DNA from 2 places in the Actinoalloteichus sp. AHMU CJ021 genome. Region 1 is predicted to be linked to the other one. Evidence: predicted binding sites of a transcription regulator. Region 1 holds the regulator's gene; the other holds the start of a gene.
The links. Region 1 encodes LexA, which represses DNA repair genes until DNA is damaged. Its sites were predicted from a motif close to CGAACACGTGTTCG; they were not measured.
Positions count from the first base shown of each region.

Region 1 (9,967 bases):
GGTGGTGGCGCGGGCCTGGATGGCGGAGTCGTTCTGGTTGTGGGTGCGGATCAGGTCGTTGGCCGCGGCGTGCTTGCGCATGACGCGCTGGTGGGCGTCCGCGTTGCGCGCGTACCCCTCGTAGGGGCCGACGATGCCGGCGAGCTCGGCGGACCGCCGGTAGGACACCGCGGTCATCAACGAGGTGATCGACGCGGCGAGCGAACGTCCGCCGTCGGAGTTGTACGCGTGTCCCGTCGCCATCAGCAGCGCGCCGAGGTTGGCGTAGCCGATGCCCAGCTGGCGGAACTTCCTGGTGGTGTCGCCGATCTCGGGTGTCGGGAAGTCCGCGAAGCAGATGGAGATGTCCATCGCGGTGATGACCAGCTCGACCGACCGCTCGAACAGGTCGGCGTCGAAGACACCGTCCTCGCCGAGGAAGCGCATCAGGTTCAGCGACGCCAGGTTGCAGCTGGAGTTGTCGAGGTGCATGTACTCGGAGCACGGGTTGGAGGCCGTGATGCGGCCGGACTCCGGGCAGGTGTGCCAGTCGTTGATGGTCGTGTCGTACTGGATGCCGGGGTCGGCGCACTCCCAGGCCGCCCTGGCGATGCGGTCGAAGAGCCGGCGCGCGTCGACCTCCTCCACGGTCTCGCCGGTGGTGCGGGACCGCAGGCCGAAGTTCGTGCCCGACTCCACGGCCCGCATGAACTCGTCGGAGACGCGGACCGAGTTGTTGGCGTTCTGGTACTGCACGCTGACGATGTCGTCGCCGCCCAGGTCCATGTCGAAACCGGCGTCGCGCAGCGCCCGGATCTTCTGCTCCTCCCGGGCCTTGGTCTCGACGAACTCCTCGATGTCGGGGTGGTCGACGTCGAGGACGACCATCTTCGCCGCGCGCCTGGTCGCGCCGCCGGACTTGATGGTGCCGGCGGAGGCGTCCGCGCCGCGCATGAACGAGACCGGGCCCGAGGCGGTGCCGCCGGAGGACAACAACTCCTTGGAGGACCGGATGCGGGACAGGTTCAGCCCCGCGCCGGAGCCGCCCTTGAAGATCAGCCCCTCCTCGCGGTACCAGTTCAGGATCGACTCCATCGTGTCGTCGACCGCCAGGATGAAGCACGCGCTGACCTGCTGCGGGGAGGAGGTGCCGACGTTGAACCACACCGGGGAGTTGAAGCTGAACACCTGGTGGAGCAGCATGTGGGTGAGCTCGTGCTCGAAGATCTCCGCGTCGGCGTCGGTCTCGAAGTAGCCGTGCTCGACCCCGGCCGCGACGTAGGTGCCCACGACCCGGTCGATGAGCTGGCGGAGGCTGTTCTCCCGGTGCTCCGAACCGACCGCTCCCCGGAAGTACTTGCTGGTGACGATGTTCACGGCGTTGACCGACCAGAAGTCGGGGAACTCGACGCCCCGCTGCTCGAAGTTGACCGACCCGTCCCGCCAGTTGGTCATGACCACGTCGCGGTGCTGCCAGTTCACGGCGTCGTAGGGGTGGACGCCCTCCGTGGTGTGCACTCGGCCCACCCGGAGCTTCGCTCCCGCCGACCGGGATCCGCCGGTGGTGGACTTCGCCTTGCCCCTGGCTCGTCCGGTGGCGCTCCCGACGGTTTCAGTCATGCCGCTCTCTCCTCGTCCTGCTGGTGTGGTTCGTCCGCCACTCGGGCGGTTCCGGTCGTGGTCAACCCGCGGTGGGGCTGCCCTCCGGGCAGCCGTCAGCCCCGTCACGTTGCCGGGTGTGGGTGTGGGCCGTCGTGGCCCCGAAGTCGGATCCGCTGACGCCCTCAGGGGGCCTCGGCTGGCTCCTCCCCGTCCGCCTGGACGGTCCGCAACTCGGCGATTTCCTTTTCGAAGTCCTCCACGGAGGAGAACGCCCGGTAGACGCTGGCGAAGCGCAGGTACGCGACCTCGTCGAGGTCCCGGAGTGGTCCCAGGATGGCCAGACCGACCTCGTGGCTGGCGATCTCGGCGGAGCCCGTGGACCGGACGACCTCCTCGACGCGGTGCGCGAGCTGTTGCAGCGCGTCCTCGTCCACCGGCCGTCCCTGGCAGGCGCGCTGGACGCCTCGGACGACCTTGTTCCGGCTGAACGGCTCCGTCACTCCGGAGCGTTTCACGACGGCGAGCACTGCTTCCTCAACCGTGGTGAACCGGCGACCACAGCCCGTGCACGACCTCCGACGCCGGATGGCCTGTCCCTCGTCGACCTCCCGCGAGTCGACGACGCGGGAGTCAGAGTGTCGACAGAACGGACACCGCACGATCCACCCCTTAACTCGGTACGCACTGGTGGGACCGGCATCGCCGCGCCCGGTGACCAGGATACTCGGGCATCGTTCACCAAGCTCACCCGAACCCCAATCTGTAGAGCGTTCCCGGCACTCCGACACTAGATGTTGGGGTCCAAACCTAGACACGCGGCCGAAGCGGGTGCAAGCAACGACACGGGTGAACCCCGACTTCGCCCTGACGGGTGGGCCCGACCTGGCCGTACGCCGCTCCGTCACGGCGCGCGCACCCCAGGTGACGTGCCACCCGCCCCCGCCCGAACCACCCCCACCCCGAGCGGGCACCCCACCCGACACCCGGCCCGAGCGCGCGCCGAGCGCAGCCGCCCACGGGGCGATCGGAATGGGCGGACGATGCGTGCGGTGGACGTCGAACAAGGAATTGCGACGCGATCCGAACCGAACAGACGTTCGATTTCCTTCGTCCTTTCCGGCACTCGGGGAACCGGGGCGACGGGGGGACTCGCCCATTCGAACAGGTGTTTGATCTTCACGTATGTTCGCGTTACCGTGGACATCTCGACAGTCCCGGCGGAGTGGGGCGGACGACGGTCGGCGCGATGTCGATACCGCCACTCCCTCCGCGGCAGTCCCGGGTGATCCACGCGTGGACGGCACGATGATCACGGATCATCTGGTTGCGCGGGAATCACGACGGTGACCGGAGCCGAACGTCGTCACGACGTCGGTGCGACGAGGGCGACAGCCCAGGAGGACAGGAGATGGCACGCAGGACCGAGCCGGATCTGGGCCCCGACCGCGCGGCGGCCGTGTCCGAGGTGCCCTCGACGGGCGCCGCGTCCCCTCCGAACGGCGCGCTGACCAGCCGCCAACAACGGGTGCTCGACGTCATCAGGCAGTGGTTGGACGAGCACGGCTACCCACCCAGCATCCGGGAGATCGGAGAGGCGGTCGGTCTGACCTCCACCTCCTCGGTGGCGCACCAGCTGCGCACACTGGAGCGGAAGGGGTACCTGCGCCGGGATCCCAACCGGCCGCGCGCGGTCGGCGTGCTCCCGGTCGACGTGGTCGTGCCAGCCACGGAGGAGCCCACTACCTCGGCGCCCGCCTACGTACCCCTGCTGGGCCGCATCGCGGCGGGAGGTCCCGTTCTCGCGGAGGAGGCGGTGGAGGACGTCTTCCCCCTCCCCAGGGAGATCGTCGGTGAGGGTTCCCTGTTCCTGCTCCGAGTCACGGGTGACTCGATGGTGGAGGCGGCGATCACCGACGGCGACTGGGTGGTGGTCCGGCAGCAGCCCGACGCCGAGAACGGCGACGTCGTCGCCGCGATGCTGGAGGGCGAGGCGACGGTCAAGACCTTCCGCCGGCGCGAGGACCACGTCTGGTTGATGCCGCACAACCCCGCCTTCGAACCGATCCTCGGCGATGACGCGACCATCCTCGGCAAGGTGGTGGCGGTCCTCCGCCGGCTCTGACCACCCCGCCGCCGCGCTGGGGAGGGAGGCGGGGCCGCACGTCGCCTCGGAAGGACGTGGGGGTGCCCTTCGGCTCCCGCCCCGGTCGCGGAGCTGGGACCGCCGCGCGGGGGCCCGCCACCACGTTGCCGAGCGAGGAGCGGCAGTGGCGGGAGCTGGCGCCGGCTGCGCCGGGAGTGCGGACCACCCACCCGCGCCGGTCCCCACGGCCCTCGTCCGCCCTCGGCCGGAGTTCGGCATGGCGACGGCGCCGCGGCCGGGTCACCACTCCCCGGCCAGGGTGTGGGCATCCCGCAGGAGGTGAGACCCCCGGACGCGCGGCACTGGGAACGGACGGGTCGGCTGGGGCGCCCTGTCCGTCCCGCTCCAGCGCCCCTCGGCCTCCCGCCCGGCCGCCCCGGGGTCTAGGTGGCCCGCCGCGAACGGCTCACGACCCAGGTCAGGAGCGCCGCGAGCAGGCCGGCGATCCCCAGGGCCTGCCAACCCGGCATCCCCTCGTCGTCAGCACTGAGGGCGGCGTCCTCCCCGTGGTCCCGCCCGGCTTCGCCGCGGTCCTCCTCCTCGGACGGGACCTCGCCGCTCGCCGTGGACCCCCGGGAACGTTCCGCCTCGGCGAGCAGCTCGACGGCGCCCGGGTAGGCCCGGATCGGCTGGTTCTCACCCTCCGAGGTCGAGAGCAAGGTGCCATCCGGCTCGAGGGCGACGGCCTCCCCCTGCGGCTCGTCCGGGATCGGGATGTTGACCGGTTCTCCGGCCAGGGCCTCCACCACGTCGCCGTCGGGGGCGCTGAACAGGTAGGCCTCGGTGTAGGTGCGCAGCGCGACCACGGTGCCGTCCGCGCTGACCGAGCCGCCCGTGACCGCCACCGACCCCACCATCTCCGGGATCGGCCCCCCTGGCGTGGTGGTGCTCCGGAACCGCACCGAGCCCACCTCCTCCAGGGGCACCGGCCCCGGGGTGCGCAGCGGCTCCGCCGGTCGGTACACGTAGGCGGTTCCGAAGATCTCCTTCGTCACGATGTGGGGTACGCCGTCGCGGTCCAGCAGCAGTGCCTCGGCGTCGTGCGGACCACGCGGGTAGGTCATCCGGTGCAGCGACGCCACCCCGTCCGGGGTGATGCGGACGAAGGCGACGTGCTCCCGCCGCCGGCGGTTGTCGCCGGTCTCGGCCACCCAGATCGTGCCGTCCGGGGCGACCGCGACGTCCCCGACGTCGTAGTGGTCGATGCCGGTGGTGATCACCCTCGCCACCGAGCAGTCCCGGTTGAGGACGAACACCTGGACCTGCGGATCGTGGTCGTTGACCACGTACCAGTGCGTGCCGTCCGAGGCGATGCCGGAGACCATCGTCAGCCGGGGGTCGCTCATCCTGCACAACTCCACCGGCTCCGGCGGTCGCACCTCCGCCGCCGCCGGAACCGAACCGAGGACGGTGAGCGCCACGACCCCCAGCACGGCCGACGCGACGGCCATCAGTGGCGCGCCGGCACGTCCACGGCGAACTCCCGCAGCGCGGCGGCGAGGTTCGGCCACACACGGGCCCGCAACCGGGTACCGGTGTCGGTGTGCTCCTCCTCCAGCACCTCCCCCTCCTCGTGCACGCGAGCGACCAGCTCACCACGCGAGTAGGGCACCAGGGCGTCCACCACGTCGCCCGGGCGGGGCAGGGCGTCGGAGATGCGCTGGCGCAGGTCCTCGATGCCCTCTCGGGTGTGGGCTGACACGAAGACCGCGTCGGGGAAGAGGTGCCGCAGTTCCGCCAGCACGACCTCGCTCGCCTGGTCGATCTTGTTGACGACGAGCAGCTCGGGTGGCATCGGGTTCTCGCGGTCCTCGGTGATCTCCCGCAGCACGTCCCGAACCGAGGACACCTGCCGGGTGGGCACCGCGTCGGAACCGTCCACCACGTGCACCAGGAGGTCGGCGTCGGCCACCTCCTCCAGCGTCGACCGGAAGGCCTCCACCAGCTGGTGCGGGAGGTGGCGGACGAAGCCGACGGTGTCGGTGAAGGTCAGGGGCCGGCCATCGGGCGTCACACCACGACGGGTGGCCGGGTCGAGGGTCGCGAACAGCGCGTCCTCCACCAGCACCCCGGCGTCGGTGACCGCGTTGAGCAGGCTGGACTTGCCGGCGTTGGTGTAACCGGCGATCGCCACGTTGGGGGTGGTGCTGCCCAGGCGCCTGCTCCGCTTCGTCTGCCGGGCCTGTCCCATCAGGTTGATCTCCCGGCGCAGCTTGGCGATCCGCTTGTGGATCCGTCGCCGGTCGGTCTCCAGCTTGGTCTCACCCGGCCCCCTGCCGCCGATACCGCCGCCCGCCAGCCGTCCACCGGCCTGCCGCGACATCGCCTCACCCCAGCCCCGCAGGCGGGGCAGCATGTACTGGAGCTGCGCGAGCTCGACCTGCGCCTTGCCCTCCCGCGAACTCGCGTGCTGGGCGAAGATGTCCAGGATCAGCGCGGTGCGGTCGATCACCTTGAGCTTGACGCGCTCCTCCAGCTGGCGCAGCTGGCTGGGGGACAGCTCACCGTCGCAGATGATCGTGTCGGCGCCCTGCGACACCGCCAGGTCGCGCAGTTCGCGCACCTTGCCCGAACCGATGTAGGTGGCGGGGTCGGGACGGGGGCGCCGCTGCACCAACCCGTCCAGCACCTCGGAGCCGGCTGTCTCGGCGAGCCGGGCCAGCTCGGCCAGCGAGGCCTCCGCGTAGGCGCTGTCACCGTCGGTCCACACGCCGACGAGCACCACCCGCTCCAGGCGGAGCTGCCGGTACTCCACCTCGGTGACGTCGGTGAGTTCCGTGGAGAGGCCGGCGACCCTGCGGAGGGCCACCCGGTCGGCGAGGGCCAGGTCACCCGTCGACGGAGTCTCTTCTTCGACCAGTTCTGGGTCGGACTCGAAGTTCGTCATACGCGTCCATCATCCCACGGTTGGCCACCCTTTTTCCGCTCCCGAGGAGGGTTGGTGCCACCGGGCGTGGGGGAGGACGGCTCCGGAGGGCGCGGCAGGGGCTCGGGGGCCGGCGCCCCAGGGCCGGGGACGGACGGGCGGCGGCCCAGCCGACACCAGCCCCGGCCCGGCCTCGCCGCCGCCGGTCGGTCGGTCGTCCTCGTTCCGGGCGACGCAGCCGTCGCGGCGGCGCGAACCGGGTCCCGGTCGGCGCTGGGCGAACTCGTCAACCAGTCCGAGGAGCCCCTCCCCGCAGCCCTTCGAGTGGAAGGCCGCCGACCTCGATGTCGACAGCCGCTCCCGGTCCCCAAGACCCGGCTCCGGGCCCACGACGGCCGGGCGGACGCCGGTGGGCACCGCCTCGGGCGCGCTCGCCCCCGGCCGAGGCCGGCACCAGGGAACCCGCCTTGGCGGGACTCCGGGCGGGTGGAGCAGCGAGGTCGGGTCCTCGACGGGCCGTTCCCGCCTGCTCCTCGTCGGTGAGCTCGCGCCCGTGCGGGCGGTCCGACGGTGCGGCGGCGCCGAGCGGGCGAGCGGCCGCCCGCTTCCCGCCCGCCGCGCATTCCGCGCCCACCTCGGCCGGCCCGCCCTGTCGACAGCCTGGCCGCGACCTCGCGTCCACGGAGCCGCCGCTCCGCCCAACGGACGAGGTGCCAGGCGAGGACAGGTGGTTGACCGTCACCCGGAGGAGGGGAAAGATCGCCCCGCGTGAAGGGGAGCAGCCTCTGGCACCACCACGACTTCCGGCTCCTCTGGGCCGGGGAGACCACGGCCCAGTTCGGCAAGGTCATCGGGACAGTCCTGATACCCCTGGTCGCGGCCACGGCCCTGGGAGCCAGCCCCTTCGAGATGGGCCTGCTGACGGCGGCGAGCACCAGTGCCTTCCTCGTGCTCGGTCTCCCGGCTGGTGCGATCGTGGACCGGGTACGGCGACGGCCACTGATGATCCGCTGCGACCTCGCTCGGGCCGCGCTCCTGGCCACCGTGCCGTTGGCCTGGTGGTGGGACGCGCTGACCTTCGGTCACCTGCTGGTGGTCGCGCTGCTCGTCGGGGTGTGCACGGTCTTCTTCGACGTCTCCTACCAGTCGATCCTGCCCTCGTTGGTGGGCAGGAGCAGGCTCGTGGAGGGCAACACCAAGCTCCAGGCGAGTGAGTCGGTCGCCCAGGTCTCCGGCAGACCGGCGGCCGGCGGCCTCGCCCACCTCGTGGGGGCCGGCGGCGGGGTGGTCGTGACGGCGGCCTGCTACCTGGTCTCGGCGGTCTCGCTGAGCAGGATGCGCGTCGTGGAGGAACCTCGTCCCCGGCCCCAGGGGCAACGGCTGCGCACCGAGGTCATGGAGGGGGTGCGCTTCGTGTTCGCGCATCCCGTGCTGCGCGCGCTCGCCCTGTGCACCGGGACCGCGAACCTCTTCGGCGGGGTCTTCCAGGCGGTCGTCATGCTGTTCCTGGTCCGGGAGGTCGGTCTCGCCCCTGGCCCCCTCGGACTGCTGATGGCGGCGGGCAGCCTCGGCGGTGTCCTCGGCGCGCTCAGCGCGGGCTGGTGGGTGGCACGGGTCGGACAGATCCGGACCTGCTGGCTGTCGCTGCTGCTGACCACTCCGTTCGGGCTGCTGTGCGCGTTCGCCGAGAAGGACTGGCGGCTCGGGCTCTTCGCCCTGGGCGAATTCGTCTTCAGCTTCGGCGTCATCGTCTACAACGTCGCCCAGGTGAGCCTCCGGCAGTCCATCACCCCGGACCACCTCCTCGGCCGCATGAACGCCTCGCTCCGGTTCCTCGCCTGGGGGCTCATCCCCCTCGGCGGGCTCCTCGGCGGGGTCCTCGGGGAATGGCTGGGCGTGCGGGAGGCACTCGTGGTCGCGGCGGTCGGGCAGTGCCTCGCGATCGCCTGGGTGGTCCTGTCGCCCCTCTACCGGGACCCGGCGTCGGTGCGCGCGATGGTCGAGTTGACCGCGACCGAGCCGCCTGACGGCGATCCGGGTGTGCCGTCCCGTACCTGACGCCCGCGCCGGGCATGGGCCGGCCGGGCCCTGGTCCCCAGGGGTTCCGCTGGTCCGGGCGCTGAGGCGGCCGGCCGTTCGCCACGCCGCGCCACGCCGATCGGCGGCACCGATCAGCCCAGCCGAAGCAGCCCCACCTTCCGACGTGCGATCTGACCGCTCACCGTCCTTGCGCCGCGCGAACCGTTGACCGGTGCTCGGCGGTTCGGAAAGCGTTCCCTCGTGATCGTCGAACCCGGTGCCCCGAAGCCGGCACTGTCGAGGGACTTCCGCCTGCTGTGGTCGGCGGACTTCTCCAGCCAGCTCGGCAACGCGGTGCAGTTCGTCGCCTTACCCCTGATCGCGGCGACGGTGTTCGGGGCGGGCCCACTGGAGATGGGTCTCCTCGCCGCGGCTGGCACGGTGCCCAACCTGGTCATCGGCCTGCCGGCCGGTGTCTGGGTCGATCGCCTGCGGCGCCGCCCCCTGCTGCGGTGGACCGAGCGCGGCCAGGCGCTGGTGCTCGCCTCGGTCCCCCTCGCCTGGTGGGCCGAGATGCTGACGATGGCCCAGCTGTACGTGGTGGCCGTCCTCAGCGGTACCCTGTTCACCCTGTTCGAGGTGGCCAGCCAGTCGTACCTGCCCGCTCTCGTGGGCCGACGCCTCCTGCCGGACGCCAACTCGCGACTCCAGACCACCCGCCAGGTCATCCAGTTCTCGGGTCGTCCGCTCGGCGGGCTGCTCGCCCAGATCCTCGGCGCCACCAACGCCGTGGTGGTGTGCGTGCTGGGCTTCGTGGGGTCCACCACCCTGCTCGGCAGGATCAGGGACGAGGAGGTGCCACCGGAACGTGCTCGGGGCGGCCGGTTGTCCGTCGAGGTGGCGGCCGGGCTCCGGTTCCTCTTCCAGCACTGGTTGCTCAGACCGACCTCGCTGTGCGTCACGGTGCACAACTTCTTCCTGAACGTCTACGTGGCCGTCAGCGTGCTGTTCCTCGTCCGCGACCTCCAGCTCCCCGAGGGGGTGGTGGGTCTGCTCATCAGCGTCACCGGCGCCGGTGGGATCCTCGGCGGCCTGACGGTGCGGCGCTGGGCGACCCGCTTCGGCAAGGTGCGGGCGCTGATCCTCATCATGGTGGTGACGACGCCCTTCCGCCTGCTGGTCCCCTTCGCGGACACCGGGTGGGCGCTGTCCCTGTTCGTGCTGGGTGTCCTCGGCGGCGGTTACGGCACGATCGCGTTCCAGGTCCTGGCCGTGAGCCTGCGGCAGACCGTGTGCCCGGACGACCTGCTCGGCAGGGTCAACGCGTCCGCCCGGTTCCTGACCTGGGGCGTCATCCC
Region 1 is NZ_CP025990.1:1,261,261-1,271,227, forward strand. It holds gene C1701_RS05025 (vitamin B12-dependent ribonucleotide reductase) at 1-1,599, opposite strand, end outside; gene nrdR (transcriptional regulator NrdR) at 1,764-2,240, opposite strand; gene lexA (transcriptional repressor LexA) at 2,990-3,703, shown strand; gene C1701_RS05040 (hypothetical protein) at 4,108-5,175, opposite strand; gene hflX (GTPase HflX) at 5,175-6,611, opposite strand; gene C1701_RS05050 (MFS transporter) at 7,359-8,648, shown strand; gene C1701_RS05055 (MFS transporter) at 8,871-9,967, shown strand, end outside.

Region 2 (9,967 bases), 330 kb from region 1:
GAACCGCCGCTCGTCCAGCACGGAGCGGGCGACGCGGTTGGCCTCGCTGCGCAGCCGCAGCGCGCGGGCGGGACCGGAACGCCGCAGGTCCAGGTACCGGTACCGCAGCCGGACCTCCTCCCCCGCCTCCACGTGCTCGTCGAGCGGGAAGGGCAGCGCGGCCGACTCGGACAACACGTCCAGCTCGGTGACCGTGACCTCGATCTCGCCGGTGGGGATCTCGGGGTTCTCGTTGCCCTCCGGGCGGACGACGACCTCGCCGGTGACCCGCAGGCAGAACTCGGAGCGCAGCCGGTGGGCCCGCTCGGCCATCTCGCCCTCGCGGAAGACCACCTGGGCGACGCCGGAGGCGTCGCGAAGGTCGATGAAGATCACTCCCCCGTGATCGCGACGGCGCGCCACCCACCCGGTGAGGGTGATGGTCTGGCCTACATGCTCGGCGCGCAGGGCGCCGGCCTCATGCGTGCGCAACACGAGTTCGGGTCTCCTTGTCCTGAGATGTGCGTAGGCTGGGTCGCCAGCCAGGTACGCCAGGGTGACCTCAAGAGGCTAGCCAATCCCCGACCACCGCCGTCGAGCAGGTTTCCCGGCCCACGGCCCGGCGACCGCGAATCGCCCGGCCCCCGCGCCGGCGACGGACCGCGGACCCCCGGCCCCGCCTGATCCGGCCGAAGCGTTCCGCCCCCCGAGTGAGGGGCCGATCGCCCGATCGCGCCGCGGCGGCGTCGTCCGTTACGACTAGTTGCAACACCGTCACAGCTTGCTCCGATGAACAGGCGTTACCGACCCCTTGGAGGAGTCCGACGTGACCGATGACAACAGGTCGAAGATCTGGATCCGCAGACACGGCTGGTGGCAACCGCCGCAGCCCTTCACCGAGGACAGCGGCTGGCACCTGTGGCCGGCGGGGCAGGTGCTGAGCCGGTCGCCGCTGTCGGTGATGACCCCCGGCTTCGAGTACTACGTGTGCGACGGCGGCCCCTCCCGGCGCCGGGCCTTACGCCGGCTGGTCCGGGTCGGCAGCGTCTCCCCGCGTTTCGTCGTCACCTCGCTCGACGACGGGTTCGACCAGTTGGGCACCTTCTTCCGCGACCAGGACCGCACCCTCAGCGTCGACGGCTGGTACAAGGACCAGTACACGCGGGACAAGTTCCGCTCACCGAGGAACTTCCACCTGTTGGCCTGGACCTTCGAGGTGGCCGAGACCGTCGCCGTTCCGCTCCCCTCGACGCTGCGGTTCGCCCCGAGCGGGTGGCTGAACCTGGAGCGCGACGCGCTGTCGCCCGCCGAGGTGGGGTGACCGGGAGGGGCGAGCGCCCGGGGCGCGAGCACGGTTCCCGGCCGGCTTCTGGGTCGTGCGGGCGTCCTCCTGGCACGATCTCGCACCCATGCGCCAGGCGACGGCGGCACGCGGTCCCGGGCGGGAGGGGTTCACCCAGATCCGGCGCGCACCAGGTGGGTCATCACCGGCGCGTGCTCGCCCGGCAGGTCGAGGGTGGCGCTGACCTCACCCGCCGCCGCGTCGATCACGGAGATGCTGCTCTCCCGCGCGTTGAGCGCGAAGACCCGTCGCCCGTCCCCCGAGACGGCCAACGCGGTGGGTCCCGCTCCGACCGGGACGGCGGAGGCCGCGCCGGTCTCCCGGTCGATGGCGGAGACGGCGTCCTCGTCGACGCGCACCGCGTAGACCGGGTCGTCGGGTCCCGCCGAGACCGCGGCGTCGCCGTGCGCGACCTCGGTCCGCGCCTCCCAGAGCACCTCGAAGGTGCCCGCGTCGAGGTCGCGGAGGAGCCGCTGGTCACCCTGGTCGACGAGGAGGAGCCGCCCACCGGTCGGGCGGAGCAGCGCCGCCGGCGAGGGCAGCCGGGCGGTGCCCACCGACAGCTCCGCCGCGTCGACGACTAGGACCTCGGGCGCGGCGGCGGCGGGCAACAGGGTCCGCCCGTCGTCCGTGCTGACCGGCCGCAGGGTGCGGACGCCGAGGTCGACCGTGCCGTGGAGCTCGCCCGTCGCCGCGTCGAGCACGGTCAGGGTGTCCCCGGCGACGGCCTTGACGACCAGCATTGACCCGTCGGAGGTGACGTCGAGGTAGAAGGCATCGCGGTCGCGGGCGGGGAAGGTGGCCACCACCCCACCGTCGGCGGTGTCGATCACGGTCACGACGGCCTGGGCGCCGGCGCGCGTCAGGGCGTAGACCCGGCCACCGTCCGGCGAGGCCGCCAGGTCGCTGGGCGGGGCGTCGACCGGGACCGTCCGCACGACGTCCCCGGCGGCCGGGTCGACCACCAGCACGGCGTCGGGGTTCGCCGAGCCCACGTAGAGGCGGTCGCCCCCGTTCCGCTGCTCGGGAAGGGCTGTGCCGTTCGTCCCGGCGGGAGTGGCGGCGGCCGGACGCCCGCCGGGGGCCGTCGGCGCGACGAGCGCGAGGAGCAGCGCGAGCGCGCCGACCGCGACCCGCCGCGCGGTGCGGAGGGGCCGCCTTCCCGGTGCGGGCGCGCCGCGACGGGCACGGGGCCGGGCGGTGTCGGCCACGGAGGTGGGGTCCGGGCGCGGGCGACGACTCGGAGCGGCGGAGCTGCGCATGGGGGTGTCCCTCCGGCTGGGTCACGGACGCGCGGGAAGTGAAGCAAGTTCGGACCGGTTCCGGCGAGCCGCCGCTCCGGTGGGATGCCGAACCTGTCCGGGGAACACTCCGGGCGGGTGACGGGCGAGCGGCCACCCCCGCGCCCGAACCGAGGCTCCCGTCGGCGGAGCCCGGAGCTGGGTTCGGCGGCCGCCGCCTCGTCCCCGTCGGCGGCCGGCACGGCGCCGGGGGTCCGGGTGGTGCCCCCGGAACGGGGGTCAGAGGAGCGTGAGCTGGGTGGCGTGCTCCCGGCTCGGACGGCTGGGCGGGGTCGCCGACGACGTCGCTCCGGCGCCCCGGTGCTCCCCGGGCCGTTCGCGGAGCAGGCCGTGCGCACGGGCGGCCAGCCGGACCCGTTCGGCGACGACGCGCTGGTAGGCCTTCGGCGCGTACGCACCATCCCGGTACAGCCGTTCGTACCGCTCGACCAGGCCAGGGTGCTCCCGGGCCAGCCACCCCAGGTACCACTCCCGCGCCCCGGGGCGGAGGTGGAGCACCACCGGCGTCACGCTCGTCGCGCCAGCGGCGGCGATCGCGGCCACGGCGCTGTCGATCCGCTCCGCCGAATCCCCCAGGCCGGGGAGGATCGGGGCCATCAGCACACCGCACCCCACCCCGGCGTCGGTCAGCCGGCGCACGGCGTCCAGCCGCGCTCGGGGGGAGGGGGTGCCCGGCTCCACCGAACGCCACAGCCGCTCGTCGAGGTGACCCACCGACATCGACACCGAGACGGAGGTGCGGCGGGCGGCGCGCTCGAGGAGGTCCAGGTCCCGCAGGAGCAGCGTGCCCTTGGTGAGGACGGAGAAGGGGTTGGCCGCGTCGGCCAAGGCTCCCAGGATGTCGCGCATCAACCGGTAGCGGCCCTCCGCCCGCTGGTAGGGGTCCGTGTTGGTGCCCATCGCCACGTGCTCCCCCGTCCAGCCCGGTCTGGCCAGTTCCCTGCGGAGCACCTCGCCGGCGTTGACCTTGACGATGACCCGGGTGTCGAAGTCGTGGCCGGCGTCCAGGTCGAGGTAGGTGTGGGTCCGCCGGGCGAAGCAGTAGACGCAGGCGTGGGTGCACCCCCGGTAGGGGTTGACCGTCCAGCCGAAGGGCATCGACCCGCCCGGTACCCGGTTGAGGACGCTCCTGGCCATCACCTCGTAGAAGGTGATGCCGGCGAACTCCGGCGTCGTGGTCTCGCGGAGGAACCCGTGGAGCCGTAGCGGCTGTTCCATGCCGGGGAGCACCGCCTCGCTCCGGGCCGCTCCGTCCGCCCGCTGTCCGTCCCATCGCACGGCGAGCATTCGAACACACATTCGAGCGACGGACAACGAGCACCCGGTTGCGACGCATGTAAGATCTCACTTACAGGTGACACTCCACCAGTTCACCAGTCAGTCAAGCGAGGGCACCGGACCCGGGCGGTCGCGCACCGCCGGCCGAGGGGACTCGTCCTCCTCGTGCGCCCCTCACCGACCACCGGGAGCACCGACATGACCGATTCGCGTCTCCACTCGCCGGGAACGCTGAAGGACCACCGTGCCCGCCCGGCCGTCGGCGGGACGACATCCGACCCGGCCGAACCACCGCCGTTACCCGAGGACCGGGGCCGCACCGCCGGGCGACGGCGGGAACCGCCGATGAGCGCTCCGACACGGGCACGTCCCCGGCCTCACCTGCCCGCCCAGGACGTCAGGGCGGACGCGGGAGCCACCGCCCCGGGAGCCGCGCCACCCGCCGCGGGCATCACCGCCCTCCGACCATCGACGGCCAGGCCGGGCCGGGACCGCCTGGTGGACCTGCTGCGCGCCTGGGGAACGATCTGCGTGATCGTGATGCACTGGGTCATCCCGGAGGTGGCCTGGAACGGGCATCAGCTGGAGATCGGCAACGCCCTCGTCCACGGGTGGGGCTGGCTGGCCACCTGGGCGTTCCAGGTCATCCCGCTGATGTTCTTCGCCTCCGGCTGCGCCACCCACCTCCAGCTCAGCCGCCGCCCGCGCCCGACCCTGTCCTTCGTCCGGGCTCGGATCCGACGTCTGCTCCCGCCCGTCGCGGTGTTCGCCGCGTTCTGGATCGCCGCCGCCGTCGTGTTGCCCCTCATCGGGGTCCCGACGTCGGCCGCGCACTCGGCGGCGACGCTCGCACCGCAGCTCCTGTGGTACCTGGGCGTCTACCTGATCCTGCTGCTGCTGTCGCCGCTGCTGTTCCGCGCCTTCGCGCGGTTCGGCCACCGGCTGACCCTCGCGGTGGCCGCCGGCGCGGCGCTGGTCGACCTCGCGCGCTTCACCCTGGACCTGCCGGTGCTCGGCCTGATCAACATCGTGTTGGTCTGGGCGGTCCCGTACCTGCTCGGCTACGCCTACGCGGCCGGTCCGCTGACCACGATCCCCCGCGGCACGCTCCTGGTCGGCGCCCTCGGGAGCCTGGCCCTGCTCGCGCTGCTGGTGGCGGTTGGGCCCTACCCGGCCAGCATGGTCGGTATGCCGGGCGCCCCGCTGTCGAACATGAACCCGCCGACGGTCTGCCTGCTCGCCCTGACCGGGCTGCACCTGTCGCTCGCGCTGCTGTGGCGGCGACGCCTGGAACGGCTGGCCGCCCGCCCCACGGTGGCCGCCCTGGTCGGCTGGATCGGGCGGCACAGCATGACGCTGTACCTGTGGCACCTCACCGCGATGTTCTTCGTCATCGGCGCTGCGCTGTTCGCGCTGGACCTGCACCTGCCCGACAGCTGGAGCACCCAGTGGTGGCTGACCCGTGCGCTCTGGTTCGGCGCGGCCGGCCTGGTCCTCGCCGTGCTGGTGCTGGCCTTTCGGCGCGCTGAGCTGCGCCGGCCCCCTCGGCCGGGGACCCGCCCCTCCCCCGTTCCCCTCTCCCCTGTTCTCCCCGCCCCGGTGGACCTCATCGGCCCCGAGCTGCCGTCGGCGGGAGGCGGCGCCGGGCTGCGAGCCCGGACCAACGCCGCACCCGCCGTCCAGCCGGTCCACAGCGCCCGCTGGGACCAGCGCCGGTGACGGCGGGCACGCTGCCCGGTCCGGACCTAGGATGAGCCGGCGGCGCTGATCGGTCCCGCGTCGCGGCCGACGCACCCCGGCGGTCCTCGGACCGCCCACGCGTGCCCAGGGGACGCGCCGCCACCGGCCCGACCAGCACGGAGGGGAGGACCCGGCGCTCCCGCCGCGCGAAGCGGCGGCCGTCGGCGAGTCTGGATGAACGGCAACGGCGACCAGGACTGGTTCCGCTCGGCGGGAACCCCCGCCCCCGGCCGGGAGCACCCCCCGGAGAGCGCCACCGAACGCACCGACGAGCTACCACCTGTCGCCGGTTCCCCCCACCGGGACGGCCGGCCCAGGAGCAGTCGTCGACCAGCGGGTGCGGGCCACGGGCGAGGCGACCTCCCCGGCACGTCGGTGCCCGGCGAGACCGGTGAGACCGGGGAGCCGCCGTCCGCCCCACCGCCCGACCCGAGGCCGGGGTCCCGGTCCTCCACCGGCGCGGGGCGTGCCGAGGCGCCGACCTCAGCGCCGGGCGGCACCCGACGGGCCCGGCCCCGGCCGGACGACGGCTCCGAACCGGGTACGGCGCCACGACGTGAGCGGCGGGGCGCCGGGGCCGAGCGGGACCGCGCCGGCCGAGCCCGCCCAGGAGGACGGCCGGCGACCCCCGGTGGAGGGGCTGGCCGCGTCCGAGGGAGGCGGCCGGCGGAGGGGAACCCGGCCCCCGGTGGTGGCGGGGGCGGATCCGGCCCACCGCCGCAGGGCCCGCCCCCAGCCGGGCACGGGCACGGACACGGGCACGGGCACGGGCCGAGCACCCCTGCCTCGCGCCGGGTCCGGCTGCTGCTGGCCTGGCTCCTCACCCCGTGCCTGCTGGCCGCCCTGGGCGGCATGGTGTGGCTCTACCCCTCCGGGTACGAGTCGCCCAACCCCTCCGAACTGGGCTTCGGCGCCGAACCGGTGAACGGCGACATCACCGCCACGGCGGCGTCCTCGTGCCAGACGAGCCTGGCCGAACCCGGCGCGAGCCCCCCACCTCCCGCGCCGCCGCCAGGAGGTGGCGACCAGGACTGCGTGCGGCTGGACGTGACCCTCACCAGCGGTGAGGGAGCGGGGCGGGTCATCACGCAGGTCCTGCCCGTCGAACCCGGCACCCCGCGCTTCGCGGTCGGGGACCAGGTGGTGCTCTCCTACGCGGGCAGCGAGCCGGACAACCCGATGTCCTACCAGGTCGTGGACTACCAGCGCGGGCCGGCGTTGGCCTGGCTCGCGGCGCTGTTCGCGCTGTCCGTCGTGCTGCTCGCCAGGTGGAAGGGGCTGACCTCCCTCCTCGGACTGGCGCTCAGCTTCCTCGTGCTCGTCTTCTTCGTGCTCCCCGCGATCCTCGCCGGGCAGGACGCCGTCCTGGTCGGTGTCGTCGGCTCCGGCGTGATCATGTTCATCGTCCTGTACCTCGCGCACGGCTTCTCCGCCCGGACCTCGACGGCGGTGCTGGGCACGTTGCTCAGCCTCGGCCTGATCGCCCTGCTCGGGGTGTTCTTCGCCTCGACGACCCGGCTCACCGGCCTGGACGACGAGACCACCAACCTCATCACCATCGTCGGCGGCAGCATCGACCCGCGCGGTCTCCTCCTCGCCGGTGCACTGATCGGCGCGCTCGGCGTGCTCGACGACGTCACCGTCACCCAGACCAGCGCGGTCTGGGAGCTCCGCGCCGCGAACCCCGCCCTGGGGTGGCGGCAGCTGTACGCGGCCGGGCTGCGCATCGGTCGGGACCACATCTCGGCGGCGGTGAACACGCTCGCCCTGGCCTACGCGGGTGCCGCGCTGCCGATGCTCCTCGCCTACTCGCTCTCCGGGATCGACTTCGGCACGCTCGTCGGCGCCCAGGTGGTGGCGCAGGAGATCGTCCGAACCCTCGTGGGCAGCATCGGCCTGGTCGCCGCGGTCCCGATCACCACGGCGATCGCGGCCGTCGTCGCCTCCCGGGAGGACCCGCCGAACCCCGGCGACCGCACCCCCCGGTCCGACCCCGGCCCCGAGGACGGCGGCGGCACCGAGCAGGAGGACCGGAACGGGGACGGTCCCGCCGGCGGCACGTCGGACACCCGGGAACGGACGGGGGAACGGGCGCCTTCCGAGGCCGGCGGTCGGCGCCGGCGCGCGGAACCGGACCACCGCCCCCCGTCCTCCTCCCCGGCGGAGCGACCGCCGCGGCGGGACCGCCGGGATCAGTCCAGGGCGGCGACGAAGCGGGCGACCGCGTCGGAGCCGATCCGCCGGGGCACCCGACCAGCCGGCACCAACGACGCCAGCTGGTAGAGGGGCCGGTCGGCGGCGGCCTCCCCACGCGCGTCGGCCCGGAGCTGGGCGATCAACAACTGGGACAGGACCAGCGCCCGGGTGTCCCCCGTGGCCGCGAGGGCGTCCGCGAGACGCCGCAGCTCGTACACGCCCAGTTCCCGGCCGCCGGAACCCGCGTAGAGGGCCACGGCCACGTTGACCAGCCGCCGCCGTGGTCCGCCCTGGACCAGGACGCCGATGGTCCGCACACCCCGCTGGTCGGCGACCAGCACCGTGATGTCGGTCAGCTCGGCCAGGTCGACGGTCCGCGTGCCCAGGGCGCGCACGGAGAGCTCCGAGCCCGAGAGCCAACACCGACGGCGCGACTCCGCCCAGGCGAGGAGCAACAGCGGAACGGCGACGACCGCCGCCGCCACCAGACCGGCGGTGCGCCCCCCGACCAGGCCGAACAGGCCGCCCAGGGCGGCCCCGACGAGCACAGCGCCGATCCCGACCGACTTCGCCCGTTTGCGGAGGAACTCCGGCGGGAGCAGGTCGAGCGGGATGCGGTCGGTCTCGGCTGCCCGCTCACTCACCCGGCCAACGCCTCCTTCACGGTGGTGAGCAGCTCGGCACGCCCGACGGCGCGCTGGGACCCGTCCCGGAGGTCCTTGAGCTGCACCTCGTCCTGCTCCAGGTCCCGGTCCCCCGCGACGACGGCCAACCGGGCCCCCGAACGCCCGGCGGCCTTCATGGCCCCCTTGAGCCCCTTGCCCCCGTAGGCGAGGTCGACCCGGACCCCGGCGCCGCGCAGCGCCGCCGCGATCCGCACCAGCTGCCGCTTCGCCGCCTGCCCCAGGGGGACGCAGTAGACCTCGCAGCGGGCCTCGTCCCCAACGGCCAGCCCCTCGGCGCGCGCCGCGAGCAGGGTCCGGTCGACCCCCAACCCGAAACCGATGCCGGACAGCTCCTGACCACCCAACTGGGCCATCAGGCCGTCGTAGCGGCCACCGCCGCCGATACCGGACTGCGCGCCCAGTCCGTCGTGGACGAACTCGAAGGCGGTCTTGGTGTAGTAGTCGAGGCCCCGGACCAGGCGCGGGTTCTCGGTGAACTTCACCCCCAGCCCGGTCAGGTGTTCCTTGACCTCCTCGTAGTGCTCACGGCACTCCGGCGAGAGGTGGTCCACCATCAGGGGGGCGTCGGCCAGCAGCTCCCGCACCTCCGGTCGCTTGTCGTCGAGCACCCGCAGGGGGTTGATCTCGGCGCGCCGGCGGGTCTCCTCGTCCAACGGAAGGGCCCGCAGGAACTCCTGGAGCCGCTCCCGGTACTCGGGGCGGCAGGTCGAGTCACCCAGGCTGGTCAGTTCCAGCCGGTACCCCGTCAGGCCGAGCGCCCGGTAGCCCGCGTCGGCGACCGCGATGACCTCCGCGTCCAGCGCGGGGTCGTCCACGCCGATCGCCTCGACGCCGACCTGGAGCAGCTGCCGGTACCGGCCGGCCTGCGGGCGCTCGTAACGGAAGAACTGCCCCGTGTAGTACAGCTTCACGGGCAGCTGTCCCCGGTCCAGGCCGTGCTCGATGACGGCGCGCATCACCCCGGCCGTGCCCTCGGGGCGCAGGGTCACCGACCGGCCGCCCCGGTCGGTGAAGGTGTACATCTCCTTGCTGACCACGTCGGTCGACTCGCCGACGCCCCGCGCGAAGAGGGCGGTGTCCTCGAAGACGGGCAGCTCGACGTAGCCGTAGCCGGCGCGTCGCGCGGCTTCGGCGAGGGTGTCGCGGACGGTCAGCAGCGCGGCGGACTCCGGCGGCAGGTAGTCCGGGATGCCTCGGGGTGCGGTGAAGGCGGTCATGGTGTGCGGATCACAGTCCTCTGCGCAGGAAGGGGTTGACGGCACGCTCGCGGCCGATGGTCGTGGTCGGTCCGTGGCCGGGCAGCACGGTCGTCTCGTCTGGCAGCGTCAACACCCTGGTCCGCAGGGTCGTCAGCATCCGCTCGTGGTCGCCGCCGGGGAGGTCCGTCCGCCCGATCGAACCGGCGAAGAGGGTGTCCCCCGACAACATCAGACGGTCCGGACCGT
Region 2 is NZ_CP025990.1:931,994-941,960, forward strand. It holds gene aspS (aspartate--tRNA ligase) at 1-474, opposite strand, end outside; gene C1701_RS03510 (hypothetical protein) at 806-1,300, shown strand; gene C1701_RS03515 (hypothetical protein) at 1,432-2,583, opposite strand; gene C1701_RS03520 (Rv2578c family radical SAM protein) at 2,842-3,909, opposite strand; gene C1701_RS03525 (acyltransferase family protein) at 4,099-5,619, shown strand; gene C1701_RS03530 (YibE/F family protein) at 6,493-7,923, shown strand; gene C1701_RS03535 (hypothetical protein) at 7,833-8,480, opposite strand; gene hisS (histidine--tRNA ligase) at 8,477-9,739, opposite strand; gene C1701_RS03545 (MBL fold metallo-hydrolase) at 9,750-9,967, opposite strand, start outside.
Region 2: a site for LexA is predicted at 3,911-3,924, ahead of C1701_RS03520 (Rv2578c family radical SAM protein). Genes of this name have one in related genera too.